One region of the Pseudonocardia sediminis genome, then DNA from elsewhere that is predicted to be linked to it. Evidence: riboswitches for the same ligand, from Rfam matches in the RefSeq annotation. Region 1 holds a riboswitch; the other holds the start of a gene.
The links. A riboswitch is a leader RNA that binds a small molecule or an ion and turns the genes downstream of it on or off. The one in region 1 is predicted to bind cobalamin.

Region 1 (7,555 bases):
CCCGGAGCACGGCACGGTCGAGCTGGACGGGACGGCCCTGGGCGAGCACCCGCCGCGGGCGGCCCGGGCCGCCGTCCTGGTGTGCGCGCACGACGCGGTCCTCTTCGCCGGCACGTTCGACGACAACGTCCGCGCCGCCGCCGCGCCGGGGGCCGACCCGGCACCGGCACTGGCCGCCGCGGCCGCCGACCAGGTCGCCGCCGCGCTGCCCGAGGGCGGGCACACCGCCGTCGCCGAGCAGGGGGCGTCGCTCTCGGGCGGGCAGCGCCAGCGGGTCGCGCTGGCCCGCGCGCTCGCCGCCGGCCCGCCGGTGCTGGTGCTGCACGACCCGACGACGGCGCTGGACCCGGTGACCGAGGCGCTGGTCGCCGACGGGGTCCGCGCGCTGCGGGACGGGCGCACGACCGTCGTCGTCACCAGCAGCCCGGCGCTGCTGGCCCGCACCGACCGGGTCGTGGTGCTCTCCGGGGGCCGGGTCACCGTCAGCGGCCGCCACGACGAGCTGATGGGCCGCGAGGACTACCGGACGGCGGTGACGACGTGAGCGCCCCCGCGCCCGGTACCCCCGCCCCGCGGGACTTGCTCCCGACCGCGGACCGCCGCCGGATCCTCGGCGTGCTGGGCGCGCTGCTGCGCACGCGGCGGGGCACCGCGGTCGCCGCCGTCGCCGCGCTCGTCGCCGACGCCGCGGTCAGCCTCGTCGTCGCGCCGCTGCTCGGGCGGATCGTCGACCTGGTCGCCGAGCGCGCCCCGGCGTCGGCGGTGACCGGGCCGGTGCTGCTCCTCGCCGCGGCCGCCCTGGTGCAGGGCGCGCTGGCGGTGCTGGGCCTGGCCCTGGTCGCCCGCGTCGGCGAGAGCATGCTCGCCGACCTGCGGGAGACCTTCGTGCAGCGCGCCCTGGGTCTGCCGCTGGAACGCGTCGAGCGGGCCGGGGCGGGCGACCTGACCTCGCGGGTCACCGAGGACGTCGCGGTGGTCGGCGAGGCGGCGCGCGAGGCGGTCCCGGAGATCGCCCGCGCCGGGCTGCTGATCTGCCTGACCCTCGTCGGCCTCGCCGCGCTGGACCGGCGGTTCCTGCTCGCCGCGCTGTGCGCGGCGCCGGTCCAGGTGCTGACCGCGCGCTGGTACCTGCGCCGGTCGACCTCGCTCTACGCCCGCGAGCGGACCGCCGCCGGCGCCCAGCAGCAGCAGCTGCTCGACACCGTCGGCGGGGTCGCCACGGTGCGCGCGCTCGGCCTCGACCCGGAGCACACCCGGCGGGTGCACGCCCGCTCCGAGGACGTCGTGCAGGTCGCGCTCGGGGTGGTGCGGCTGCAGACCGGTTTCTTCGGGCGGCTCAACGGGGCCGAGTTCATCGGGATCGCGGCCGTGCTCGGCGCGGGGTTCGCCCTCGTCGGGTCGGGGACGGTCACCGTCGGCACGGCCACCGCGGCGGCGCTGTACTTCGTCGGGCTGTTCGGACCGGTCAACCAGGTGCTGTTCCTGCTCGACACCGCGCAGTCCGCGGCGGCCGGGCTGGCCCGGATCGTCGGCGTCGCCGACCTGCCCGAGCCGCCGGCCCCGGAGCACCCGCGGCACCCCGACGGCGCGCGGATCGGGGCCGACGGGCTCGGGCACGCCTACCGCCCCGGGCACGACGTGCTCGACGGCGTCGACCTCGAGGTGCCCGACGGCTCCACGGTCGTCCTCGTCGGGGCCAGCGGCGCGGGCAAGACGACGCTGGCCCGGCTCGTGGCCGGTGTGCACACCCCCACCCGCGGGCGGGTCCGGATCGGTGGGGTCACCCCCGCCGAGCAGGGCCCCGACGTGCTGCGGGCCACCGTCGCGATGGTCACCCAGGACGTGCACGTGTTCGCCGGCACCCTGGCCCAGGACCTGCGCCTGGCCCGCCCCGCCGCGACCGACGACGAGCTCCTCGACGCACTCGACGCCGTCGGCGCCCGGGAGTGGGCGCTGGCCCTGCCCGACGGCACCGCGACCGTCGTCGGCGCGGGTGGGCAGACGCTGACCGCGCAGCAGTCCCAGCAGCTCGCCCTGGCCCGGCTGATCCTCACCGACGCGCCGGTCGTCGTCCTGGACGAGGCCACCGCCGAGGCCGGCAGCGCCGGCGCCCGGGTGCTCGACGCCGCCGCCCGCCGGGCCACCCGCGGGCGGACCGCCGTCGTGGTGGCGCACCGGCTGACCCAGGCGGTCGACGCGGACGCGGTCGTCGTCCTCGACGGCGGCCGGGTCGTCGAGCGGGGCACGCACGACGAGCTGGTCGCCGCGGGTGGCCGCTACGCGCAGCTGTGGTCGGCGTGGACCGGCGCCCGGGTGGCGCCGTGACCGCGGCCCCGCCCCGCCCTGCCGCACCGCGGACGGGGAGCCTGCGCGCGCGCCGGGTCGGGCTCGTCGCCGCGCTCGTGGTCGCGATCGTGGCGCTGTGCCTGCTCAGTCTCGCCGTGGGCGCGAACCCGATCCCGTTGCGGCTGGTCTGGACCGCGATCGTCTCCCCCACCGACTCCGACGCCGACACCGTCGTCCGGACGCTGCGGATGCCGCGGACGTTCCTCGGCGTGGTGGTCGGGATCGCGCTGGGCATGGCCGGGGCGCTGATCCAGGGCCACACCCGCAACCCGCTCGCCGACCCGGGCCTGCTCGGCGTCGAGGCGGGGGCGGCGTTCCTGGTCGTGCTCGGCATCTCCGTGCTGGGCGTCACGAACCTGTACGGCTACGTCTGGTTCTCCTTCGTCGGCGCGTTCGCCGCGAGCGCGGTCGTGTTCGCCGTCGGGGCGGCCGGCCGGGGCGGGGCGACGCCGGTGACGCTCGCCCTGGCCGGGGTCGCGATCAGCGCCCTGCTCGGCTCGTTCACCTCGGCGATGGTGCTCAGCGACGCCGCGACGCTGGACGCGTTCCGGTTCTGGGCGGTCGGCTCGCTGGCCGGGCGGGACGCCACGATCGCCGTCGACGTCGCGCCGTTCCTGGCCGCCGGGGTGCTGCTGGGGCTCATCAACGCGCCGGGGCTCAATCTGCTGGCGCTCGGCGAGGACGTCGCGCGCGGGCTCGGGACGAACCTCACCCGGGTCCGCTGGACCGGTCTGGCCGCGATCACGCTGCTCACCGGGTCGGCGGTCGCGGCGTGCGGGCCGATCGCGTTCGTCGGTCTGATCGTGCCGCACGTCTGCCGCGCCGTCACCGGGCCGGACCAGCGCTGGCTGGTGCCCGCGTCCGGGCTGGCGGGCGCGGTGCTGCTGCTGACCGCGGACGTCATCGGGCGGGTCGTGGTGCGCCCCGGAGAGCTGGAGGTCGGGATCGTGCTCGCTCTGGTCGGCGCGCCGTTCTTCGTCGCGCTGGTGCGGCGACGGCGGATGGCGTCGCTGTGAGCGCCCCGGCTCCCGCCGCGTCCGCCGTGACCGTGGCGGGACGCCCCGCGCTGCGCTGGCGCGGCCTGTCCGGGGTCTGGCGCCCGCGGATGCTGGCGGTGACCGCGGCCGGGCTCGTGCTGCTGGTGCTGGCCGTCGCGGTGAACGTCGGGCGCGGCGACTTCCCCATCCCGCTGGGCGACGTGCTGGCCGCGCTGGCCGGGGGCGGCACCCGCGGGCAGCAGTTCGTCGTCTGGCAGCTGCGGCTGCCCCGGTCGCTGACCGGGGCGCTGGTCGGGGCCGCGCTCGGGATCGGCGGGGCGATCACCCAGACCGTCGCCCGCAACCCGCTGGCCAGCCCGGACATCCTCGGCGTCACCGCAGGCGCCGGCACCGCGGCGGTGGTGGTGATCGTCCTCGGCGGCGGTTCGTCCACCGTCGCGCTGTCCGCGGCCGGGCTGCCGCTCGCCTCGCTGGCCGGCGGGCTGCTCACCGCCGGGCTGGTCTACGGCCTGGCGTGGCGGCGCGGCATCGACGGCTACCGCCTCGTGCTGGTCGGGGTGGGGGTGGGGGCGGCCGCGACGGCGGTGACGTCCTGGCTGCTCATCGCCGCCCGGATCGGTGACGCCGCCCGCGCCACGGTGTGGCTCACCGGCAGCCTCAACGCCCGCGGCTGGGAGAACGTCGTCCCGGTGTCGATCGCGCTGCTGGTGCTGGTGCCGGTCGCGCTGCTGCTGGCGTTCGGGCTCGGCGCGCTGCAGTTCGGCGACGACACCGCGACCGCCCTCGGCGTGCGGGTGAACGTGGCACGGTCCGCGCTGATCGTGCTGGCCGTCGCGCTGACGGCGGTGGCCACCGCCAGCGCCGGCCCGATCGCGTTCGTCGCGCTGGTCGTGCCGCAGATCTGCCTGCGGCTGGTCGGGGCGCCGCGCCCGCCGCTGCTCGCCTCCGCCGTCTACGGCGGGCTGCTGGTGGTGGTCTCCGACCTGATCGCGCGCACCGTGCTCCCCGCGGAGCTTCCGGTCGGGATCGTCACCGCCGCGATCGGCGCCCCGTACCTGATCTGGCTGCTGGTCCGCGGGCGGTCCGCCCGCGTCTGAGCGGGGTCAGGACCCGAGCGGCACCCGGCGCGGGGGCAGCAGCGCGACCGCGCCGGTGTCCCGGACCCGGATCCCGGGAGCCGTGTGCCGCAGGCCGTCCAGCGCGGCGGTCATGGCGGTGTCGGCGGACGGCGGCCCGGCCGTCACCAGCACCGCGACCCGCCCCGGGGCGCCGTCGAGCACCTCGGCGATCCGCCGTGCCGCCTCGCCCGGGCGGACCGGCTCGACCCGCCAGGCCTCGACGTAGAACAGCACCGTCGACTCGGGATCGGCGCCGGGCCCGGCCGGACCGGTGAACACGACGTCGGCCGCGGCGAGCAGGTCGGCGGCCCGCTCGGGGCCGGACGGCCCGGCGTCGGAGGATCCGCCGTCGGAGGATCCGGCCGGACCGGTCGCGCCGAGCACGACGAGCGTGCCCGCGCGGGCAGGGGTGGTAGCAGGACCGTCGCCGGTCATCGTGGCCTCCTCGAGGGTCCGCGCCCTCTGCCGTCGGATCCGCGGCTCCGCGGGCCTCGCGCCCACCGATACCGCGCGACGACGGCCAGTCTCCTGGCTTCCCGGATCCGCACGGCCCGGTCTTCCCACCGGTGGGTACCGGCAGTGACCGTCCACGACGTCCCGTCCCCGGAGGAACGGGGCCGCGGTGGGACGTGCTCCCCGATGACAGTGGCGGGACCGCGCCGGATTCGCACCGGCTTCCTGCACCGTCGTCGCCGACGACATCACCACGGCGGGGCGCGGTGGTCAACCCGGACCCGGTCCCGACCGGCCTACCGGCGCAACGTCACAGCGGGGTCGGTGCGACCGCCCACTCCGTCTCCGGGATCTCCCCGGCCGCGGCGGCGAACGACCGCAGGGCCTCCACGACGGCGAGACGGCCGCTCTCGGGCATCGCGCCGAGCAGGGTGCCGAGCTCCTTGCGGCGGCGGCCGGTGACGTCACGCACCAGGTCCTCCCCCGCCCTGGTCAGCGCGACCCCGACGGCCCGCCGGTCGTCGTCGGACCGCTCGCGGTCGATCAGGCCCTTCGCCACCAGGCGGTCGCACATCCGGGTCGCGGTGGACGGGGTCACCGACAGCGAGGCGGCCAGGTCCGCGGGACGGCGGGCCCCGTACTGGGCGAGCACGACCAGCGTCCGGTACTGCGGCAACGTGACGTCCTCGTCGACCGCCGCCACCGACCGCGCGGCGACCGCCAGCAGCGCACGGCTGGCCGTCATCACGGCGTCGACGAGGGCGTCCCCGTCGGGCGGGGCGGGCGATGGGCTCACCCGTCGATGGTCGCACTCGGTAATCGGCTTCGCACGACTCGCGTGCATGACCGGCCGCGGGCGGGGTAGGCGGGAAGTCCGACGGTCACGGCCGGACGACGTCCGTCCCGTGACCCGCCATCACTTCGAGAGGACACCACGTGTCGACCGACACCGTCCAGTACACCGTTCCCGGCATCGAGCGCGACCAGGCCGGTGAGGTCGTCCGCATCCTGCAGGACCGCCTCAACGCCCTCAACGACCTCGCGCTGACGCTCAAGCACGTCCACTGGAACGTCGTGGGCCCGCACTTCATCGCCGTGCACACCATGCTCGACCCGCAGGTCGACGGCGTGCGCGAGATGGTCGACGCCGTCGCCGAGCGCATCGCGACCCTCGGCGGCTCGCCGACCGGCACGCCCGGCGCCCTCGTCGCCGCCCGCAGCTGGGACGACTACTCGATCGGCCGCGGCGCCGCGATCAAGCACCTGGGCGCGCTCGACCTCGTCTACTCCGGCGTCGTCGGCGACCACCGGGCCGCGATCGACAGCACCGGCAAGATCGACCACGTGACCGAGGACATGCTGACCGGGCAGTCGGCGGACCTCGAGCAGTACCAGTGGTTCGTCCGCGCGCACCTGGAGAGCGCCGACGGCACGCTGAGCCAGGCCGGGGCCTCCACCGAGAACGACGCCGCCGCGGCGTCCTGACACCCGGCACCGCCACGCCGGGCCGGTGCGGCGCGGGGGCTACGCGGCTCCCGCACCGCCGGGCCCGGGCGCGTCCAGCCCGGCCACCGGCCCGATCACCACGATCGCGGGTGGGCTGACCTCCTCGTCCTTCGCGACGCGGCCGGCCGTGGCGAGGGTGGCCCGCACGGTGCGCTGTATGCGCGTCGTCCCGTCCTGGACGATCACGACGGGGGTGTCGGCCGGGCGCCCGTTCGCGACGAGCACGTCGGCGAACACCCCGATCCGCTCCACCGCCATCATCAGCACTACGGTGCCGGTCATCCGGCCCAGTGCCTCCCAGTCGGTGAGGCTGCGCGGGTCGTCCGGGGCGACGTGCCCGGAGACGACGACGATCTCGTGCGCCACCCCGCGGTGGCTCACCGGGACCCCGGCCAGCGCCGGGGCGGCGAACGCGCTGGTGATGCCGGGAACGACCGTCACCGGGACCCCGGCCTCGGCGCACGCCTGCACCTCCTCGAACCCGCGCCCGTAGACGAACGGGTCGCCGCCCTTGAGGCGCACCACGAACCGTCCCGCCTTCGCGTGCTCGACCAGCAGCTCGTTGATCCGCTGCTGGGCCATCGCGCGGCCGTAGGGGATCTTCGAGGCGTCGATCACCTCGACGTCCGGGGAGAGCTCGTCGATCAGGTCGCGCGGGCCGAGCCGGTCGGCCACGACGACCTGGGCGCGGGAGAGCAGCCGCCGCCCGCGCACGGTGATCAGCTCCGGGTCGCCGGGGCCGCCGCCGACCAGCGCGACGCCGGGCAGCGGGTCCTCCGCGGAGTCGTCGACGACGCCGGCCTGCAGCGCCTCGACCAGGGCGGTCCGGACCGCGGCCGAGCGCCGGTGCGCGCCGCGGGCCAGCACGCCGACGGTGAGCCCGTCGAACTCGCCGGTCGCGGGCGTGACCGCGGTGCCGGCCTGGCCGTCGTCGGCGCGGACGCAGAAGATGCGGTGACGGTCGGCCTCGGAGGTGACCTGCTGGTTCACGGCCGGGTCGTCGGTCGCCGCGATCGCGTACCAGGCGCCCTCGAGGTCGCCGTCGTCGAAGCGACGCGGCGTCCAGGCGATCTCGCGGGCCGCGGCCATGCCCTCGACGGCCGGGGTCACCTCGGGCGAGACGACCTCGACCAC
Region 2 (7,555 bases), 330 kb from region 1:
CACCGCGCACGGCCCTCCGGCTGGACGGCCTGACCAAGTCCTTCTCCGGCACCGTCGCCGCCGACCGGGTCACCCTGGACGTCCCGGCGGCGTCGGTCACCGGGCTCGTGGGGCCCAACGGTGCCGGCAAGACCACCTCGCTGGCCATGACCGTCGGGCTGCTGCGCCCGGACTCGGGCACCGCGTCCGTGCACGGCGTCGACGTGTGGGCCGACCCGGTGCGGGCGAAGACCCTTCTCGGTGTCCTGCCCGACGGGCTGGCCCTGCCGGAGCGGCTCACCGGCGGCGAGCTGCTGACTTACTGGGGCCTGCTGCGCGGGATGGACGCCCGCGTCGTCGCCGCCCGGGCCACCGAACTGCTGCGGATCCTGGAGCTCGACGACGCCGACGCCGACGGCCGCCTGGTCCTGGAGTACTCGACCGGCATGCGGAAGAAGATCGGTCTGGCCACGGCGCTGCTGCACGCCCCGCGGGTGCTGGTGCTCGACGAGCCCTTCGAGGCCGTCGACCCGGTGTCGGCGCGGGTGCTGCGCGCGATCCTGCGCCGGTTCGTCGCCGCCGGCGGGTCCGTGGTGATCTCCTCGCACGTGATGTCGCTGGTCGAGGACCTGTGCGACCGGGTCGCGGTGATCGCCGGGGGCACCGTGCTGACCGCCGGGACGCTGGCCGAGGTGCGCGGCGACACGACGCTCGAGGACACGTTCGTCCGGCTCGTCGGCGAGCGCCGGATCTCCGAGGAGGAGCTGTCGTGGTTGGCGACCTGATCCGTCTGACGTTCGCGGTCCGGCGGCACACGCCGAGCTGGAAGCGCTGGGCCGGGTTCGGCTTGGGTGTGGCGGCGGCGGCCGCCACCTGGGCCGCGACGCTGCTCGCCGACGCGCCCGTGCGGGCCGACGTCCTCGGGCTGCTGCTGGCCGTCTGGCTCGCCGGGTGGGTCGTCGGCCCGATCCTGGCCCCGGCCGCGGCGGTGCTGCGCCCGGAGTACTTCACGGTGCTGCCGCTGGGCCGGCGACGCCTCGGCGCCGGGCTGCTCGCGTCGGCGTTCGTCGGGGTCGGTGCGGTGGTGACGGCGGCGGCGCTGCTCGCCCTCGTCGGGTACGCCGCCGTGGGCGAGGGGCCGGTGGCGGCGTCGGTCGCCGTCGCGCTGACGTCCGCGGTGCTGCTGCTCGTGCTGGTGGTCGCCCTGGCCCGGACGGCGTACGCGCTGCTCGGGGCCGCGATGCGGACACGGGTGGGGGTCGAGATCGCGGCGATCCAGTACGGCTTCCTGATCTCGACGATGCTGGCGGGCTGGTTCGTGGTGTACCCCGTCGTCTCGGTCGTCCCGGTCTTCCTGCGCGACGGGCTGCCCGGCGCGGCGTCGTCGGTGGTGTCGTGGCTGCCCACGGCGTGGCCGATCCGGGCGGTGGACGCGGTCGCCGCCGGGGACCTGACGACGGCGCTGGCCTGGCTCGCCGTCGCCGCCGGCGTCGCCACGGCCGCCGCGACGGCACTGCTCACCCCGCACGTCGGCTCCCGCACGGCGCGGCGGAGGTCGCGCCCGATCGGGAGCCGCGCCCTGACCGGGACGCGGATCCTGCCGGCGACGCCGACCGGCGCCGTCCTCGGCAAGGAGCTGCGCGCCTGGTGGCGCGACCCGTGGCGGAGCCTGGAGGTGCGGACCGCCGTCTGGTTCGGGATCTTCGTCGCCGTCTGGGGAGCCGTCCTCGGCGTGCCGGAGGTGGGCGCCGCGGCGGGCATCGCGGTCGCGCTGATGGCCGCGTTGAGCGGGTCGAACCTCTACGGCCAGGACGGGACCGCGCTGTGGCTGCTCGTCGCGGGCCAGAGCCCGGAGGCGGTGCGGGCGGACGTCCGCGGGCGCCGGCTCGGTCTGGTGCTCGCGATGGGGCCGGCCGCGTTCGCGCTGTCCGCGGTGCTCGTGGCGCTGACCGGCGCGTGGGACCTCGCGGCCGGAGTCGCCGCGGTGATCGCCGCGACGCTCGGGGCGGGCAGCGGGGTCGCCGTCCTGATGTCGGTGCTCGGCGCGACGCCCGGCGTCGACCCGCACCGCCGGGTGAACGCCACCGACGCCGGGGAGAACCCCTTCGCGCTGCAGGTCTCCTTCTGGGCGACGCTGCTGCTCGTCGCCCCGACGGCTGCGTTCGCGGTGCCGGCCGTCCTCGGTGCGCCGTGGCCGCCGGGGTGGTTCGTGCTCGCGGTCGGGGTCGTCAACGGCGTGGTCGCCGGACACGTCCTGGGCCGTATCGCGCAGGACCGCCTCGCCGCGCGACTGCCCGAGACGTTCGCCCGCATCCGGTACCCCGGGTCGACCGGGGTCCGCACGGGCGACGGCCTGCTCGACCGGCTGACCGAGAAGGCCGACGAGGCGGCGGCCGCACGCACCCCGGCCTGATGAGCCGTGCGGCTACTCGTCGTCCTCCAGATCGCCCTCGGACTCCAGGTAGGCCTGGCGCAGGGCGGCCAGCGTCTCCGGCTCCGGGGCCTCCCAGAGTCCGCGGTCGACAGCCTCGAGGAGACGCTCGGCCATCCCGTGCAGGGCCCACGGGTTGGACTCGGTCAGGAACTTGCGGTTGTCCGGGTCGAGGACGTACTCGTCGGTCAGCTTCTCGTACTGCCAGTCCGCGACGACGCCGGTGGTGGCGTCCCAGCCGAAGAGGTAGTCGACCGTCGCGGCCATCTCGAAGGCGCCCTTGTAGCCGTGACGGCGCATCGCGGCGATCCAGCGCGGGTTGATCACCCGGGCGCGGAACACCCGGGCGGTCTCCTCGTGCAGGGTCCGGGTCCGGACGGCCTCGGGCATCGTCGAGTCGCCGACGTAGGCCTCCGGCGCGGTGCCCGTCAGCGCGCGGACCGTGGCGACCATGCCACCGTGGTACTGGTAGTAGTCGTCGGAGTCGGCGATGTCGTGCTCGCGGGTGTCGATGTTCTTCGCCGCGACCGTGATCCGCCGGTAGGCCTGCTCCATGTCGTCGCGGGCCGGGACGCCGTCGAGGCCGCGGCCGTAGGCGTAGCCGCCCCACGTCGTGTAGACCTCGGCGAGGTCGGCGTCGTCGCGCCAGTTGCGCGAGTCGACCAGCTGCAGCAGCCCGGCGCCGTAGGTGCCCGGTGCGGAGCCGAAGATCCGGGTACGGGCGCGGCGCTCGTCGCCGGTGCGCTCCCGGTCCGCCGCGACGTGGGTGCGCACGTAGTTCTGCTCGGGGGTCTCGTCGAGCTCGGAGACCATCTTGACAGCGTCGTCCAGCAGCCCGAGGACGTGCGGGAACGCGTCGCGGAAGAACCCGGAGATGCGGACGGTGACGTCGATCCGCGGGCGGCCCAGCTCGTCGAGGTCGATCACCTCGAGGTCGCGGACGCGACGGCTCGCCTCGTCCCACACCGGGCGGACGCCGAGCAGCGCGAACACCTCGGCGATGTCGTCACCGGAGTTGCGCATCGCCGACGTGCCCCACACCGACAACCCCACCGATCGCGGGTACTCGCCGTCGTGGTCGGCCCGGTAGCGGTCGACGAGCGACTCGGCCATCGACTGCCCGGTCTCCCAGGACAGCTTCGACGGCACGGCCTTCGGGTCGACGGAGTAGAAGTTCCGCCCGGTCGGCAGCACGTTGATCAGCCCGCGCAGCGGCGAGCCGGACGGCCCGGACGGGATGAACCCGCCGTCGAGGGCGTGCAGCACCCGGTCCAGCTCGTGGCTGGTCGCGTTCAGCCGGGGCACCACCTCGTCGGCGGCGAAACGCATGATCGTCTCCACCATCGCGGGGTCCACCCCCGGCGCACGAGAGGAGCTCCCGTCCTGCCCGGGCGCACGAACGGCGCTCTCGTCCAACGCCGACAGGCGGGCGGCGACGATGCGGGGGGCTGCTTCGGCGTCCCAGCCGGCGGCCTCCATGTCCTCGACGAGGCTGTGCGCCAGGTGCTCGATCTCGTCGGTGCGGGCCCCGGTCTCGGTGCCGCCCTCGACCAGACCGAGCGCCTCCCGCAGACCGGGGACGGTCTTCTCGCCGCCCCACATCTGACGGGCGCGCAGCATCGCCAGGACCAGCTCGACCCGCGGCCCGCCCTCCGGCGCGGCGGCGAGCACGTGCAGCCCGTCGCGGATCTGGACGTCCTTGATCTCGCAGAGCCAGCCGTCGACGTTGAGGAGGAAGTCGTCGAACTCGGCCTCGTGCGGGCGCTCCTCCAGGCCGAGGTCGTGGTCGAGCTTCGCCGCCTGCATCAGCGTCCAGATCTGCTGGCGGATCGCGGGCAGCTTCACCGGGTCGAGCGCGGAGATGTTCGCGTGCTCGTCGAGGAGCTGCTCGAGCCGGGAGATGTCGCCGTAGGCCTCGGCGCGGGCCATCGGCGGGATCAGGTGGTCGATCAGCGTGGCGTGCGCGCGACGCTTGGCCTGGGTGCCCTCGCCGGGGTCGTTGACCAGGAACGGGTAGATCAGCGGCAGGTCGCCGAGCGCGGCGTCGGTCCCGCAGGATGCGGACATGCCCAGCGTCTTGCCCGGCAGCCACTCCAGGTTGCCGTGCTTGCCGATGTGCACCACGGCGTCGGCGCCGAAGCCGCCGTCGGCGACGGGGGCGGCCAGCCAGCGGTAGGCGCCCAGGTAGTGGTGCGACGGCGCCAGGGCCGGGTCGTGGTAGATCGCGATCGGGTTCTCGCCGAACCCGCGCGGGGGCTGCACGATCAGCGTCACGTTGCCCGAACGCAGGGCCGCGACGACGATCTCGCCCTCGGGGTCGTGGCTGCGGTCGACGTACTGGTCGCCGGGAGCCGGGCCCCACGCCTCCTCGACGCCCGCGCGGAAGTCGTCGGGCAGCGTGTCGAACCAGCGCCGGTAGGACGCCGCGGAGATCCGGACCGGGTTGTGGGCCAGCTTCTGCTCGGTCAGCCAGTCCGGGTCCTGCCCGCCGGCCTCGATCAGCGCGTGCACCAGCGCGTCGCCGTCGCCGTTCTCGACGCCGGGGAAGTCGCCGATGTCGTAGCCGGCGGCGTCCATGGCGCGGAGCAGTGCGACGGTGCTGGCCGGGGTGTCGAGGCCGACCGCGTTGCCGATCCGCGCGTGCTTCGTCGGGTACGCAGAGAGCATCAGCACGATCTTCTTGTCCGCGTTCGGGATCCGCCGCAGGTTCGCGTGCCGCACGGCGATCCCGGCGACGCGGGCGGCGCGCTCGGGGTCGGGCACGTAGGTGGCGAGCCCGTCGGCGTCGATCTCCTTGAACGAGAACGGGACGGTGATCAGCCGGCCGTCGAACTCGGGCACCGCGACCTGGGTGGCGACGTCGAGCGGGGACAGGCCGTCATCGTTCTCCGACCACATCGCCCGCGACGACGTCAGGCACAGCCCCTGCAGGATCGGGACGTCGAGCGCGGCGAGCTCGGCGACGTCCCACTCCTCGTCGTCGCCTCCGGCCTGTGCGGCGGCGGGTCGGGTGCCGCCGGCCGCGAGCACGGTGACGACCATGGCGTCGGCCTCGCGCAGCCGCTCCAGCAGCGCGCCGGGGGCCTGGCGCAGCGACGCGCAGAAGATCGGCAGCGGGTTCGCGCCGGCGTTCTCGATCGCGTCGCACAGCGCGGCGACGTAGTGGGTGTTCCCGGCCAGCTGCTGGGCGCGGTAGTAGAGGACGGCGACGGTCGGCCCGTCCTGCCGGGTCGCCTCCCGCTCGAGGAGCCCCCACTGCGGCAGCTCCTCCGGCGGGGCGAAGCCCTCACCGGTGAGCAGCACGGTGTCGGAGAGGAACGCGTGCAGCTGGGCGAGGTTCGCCGGCCCGCCCTGCGCGAGGTAGGTGTGCGACTCCGCCGCGACGCCGGCCGGGACGCTGGAGAGCTCCATCATCTCCGCGTCCGGGGCCATCTCCCCGCCGAGCGCGACCAGCGGGGTGTCGAGCCCGCGGAGCATGTCCAGGCCCTGCTCGAAGTACCGGTAGCCGCCGAGCACCCGGATCACGACGACGTCGGCGTCGGTCGCCATCGTCCGCAGGTCGTCGAGCGGCACGAAGTTCGGGTTCTTGGGCAGGTAGTCCGCGCCGGAGGCCCGCGCCGAGAGGAGGTCGGTGTCCGAGGTCGAGAGCAGCAGGATCATGCGGCTGCTCCCCCGGTGACGGCAGGGCAGGACAGGGCGAGGCGCACGGCGGTGAGCCTTCCTCGGGATCCGCGTCCCGGGTCGGTCGGCCCGAGCGCAGGTGAGCGCACGGGCGGCGGGCAGGGCAGTGTCCTGGCTCCCGGATCGGCGCTCGCCCCGGCCTTCCGGACCCGTGGGTCCGTGGCCGTGAGGTGGGGTCCGCTCCCCGGTGACAGTGGCGGGACCGCGCCGGATTCGCACCGGCTTCCTGTTCCCGCCCGCCGTATGAAGGTGTGGCAACACTGTCCGCAACGCGGGCGCACCGCGTCAAGCGAGGGTGGGAGAGGTCGCCGTCGTCACGCGTTCGGTCGGGTGGTCCGTCTTGTCCGGATCGCTCGTGATCGCCGACGATCGGGGTCTCCCCCGCGAAGGACGTTCCGTGCTCCGATCTCTGCGTTCCGTGGCGTCCGTGCTGGCGCCGGCCCTGGCCCTGGCCCTGATCCCGGTGACGACCGCCGAGGCGTCCGTCCCGACGTCACCGCCGTCGTCCTCCACCGTCGTCGACGTCGCGGTGGCCACCGTCTGGACCTCGCCGGACTCCCCGCGCCCGGTCGACCGGCCCGCGCTGGCGAACCCGTCCGACGTACCGGGCTGGCTCGCCGCGATGACCACCGCCCAGAAGCTCGACCTGACGTCGTCGAACCGCACCCAGACCCAGGCGCTCTACGGCCGGCACGTCGAGGTGCTCGACCGCCGCGGCGGCTGGACGCAGGTCGCGGTGCCCGGCCAGCCCACCCCGAAGAACGCGGCCGGCTACCCCGGCTGGATCCCCGACGCCCAGCTCACCGACTCCGCCGGGTTCGCCGCGCTGACCGCGGACAGACCGACCGCCGTCGTGTCGGCGCCGCTCACCTGGCTCCACGAGGATCTTGCGCTGACCCGGCGGGCGACCGAGGTCAGCGCGAACACCCGCCTGCCCGTCCTCGACTCCCGGGACGGCGCGGTGCTCGTCGCGACGCCGTCGGACGGGGTGCGCTGGGTCGCCGCGAGCGCGGTGACGGTCGTCGCCGACGGCGAGGCCGCTCCGTCACCGACCGGCGCGGACCTGGTCGCCACCGCGCGCGGTTTCCTCGGACGGCCGTACCTGTGGGGCGGTCGCGCCGGGTACGGCCTGGACTGCTCCGGGCTCGCCGGCACCGTCTACGGCGTGCACGGGATCACCGTCCCGCGCGACGCCTCGGCCCAGGCCACCGGCGGGCGGACGGTGGAGAAGAACCGGCTCCAGCCCGGCGACCTGCTGTTCTACGGCCGCCAGGGTGGGAAGGGCGCGATCCACCACGTCGCGATGTACACCGGTGACGGAAAGATGATCGAGGCCTTCGACGCCGCGACGCCGGTCCGGATCACCGCCGCGCGTCTCGACGGCGAGTACGCGGGCGCCCGCCGCTACCTACCGTGAGCCGCGGTCTCGATCGCGCAACGTAGGCGCACGAGCCGTACCTCATG

Region 2: linked by a shared signal. The riboswitch ahead of cobN (cobaltochelatase subunit CobN) and the one ahead of EV383_RS09710 (hypothetical protein) in region 1 are both predicted to bind cobalamin.

Annotation. Positions count from the first base shown of each region.
Region 1 is NZ_SHKL01000001.1:2,056,129-2,063,683, reverse strand. It holds gene EV383_RS09730 (ABC transporter ATP-binding protein) at 1-544, shown strand, start outside; gene EV383_RS09725 (ABC transporter ATP-binding protein) at 541-2,325, shown strand; gene EV383_RS09720 (FecCD family ABC transporter permease) at 2,322-3,362, shown strand; gene EV383_RS09715 (FecCD family ABC transporter permease) at 3,359-4,441, shown strand; gene EV383_RS09710 (hypothetical protein) at 4,448-4,897, opposite strand; cobalamin riboswitch at 4,964-5,165, opposite strand; gene EV383_RS09705 (MarR family winged helix-turn-helix transcriptional regulator) at 5,226-5,711, opposite strand; gene EV383_RS09700 (Dps family protein) at 5,852-6,400, shown strand; gene cobA (uroporphyrinogen-III C-methyltransferase) at 6,440-7,555, opposite strand, start outside.
Region 2 is NZ_SHKL01000001.1:2,389,622-2,397,176, reverse strand. It holds gene EV383_RS11210 (ABC transporter ATP-binding protein) at 1-764, shown strand, start outside; gene EV383_RS11205 (hypothetical protein) at 749-2,392, shown strand; gene cobN (cobaltochelatase subunit CobN) at 2,405-6,070, opposite strand; cobalamin riboswitch at 6,194-6,373, opposite strand; gene EV383_RS11195 (C40 family peptidase) at 6,489-7,508, shown strand.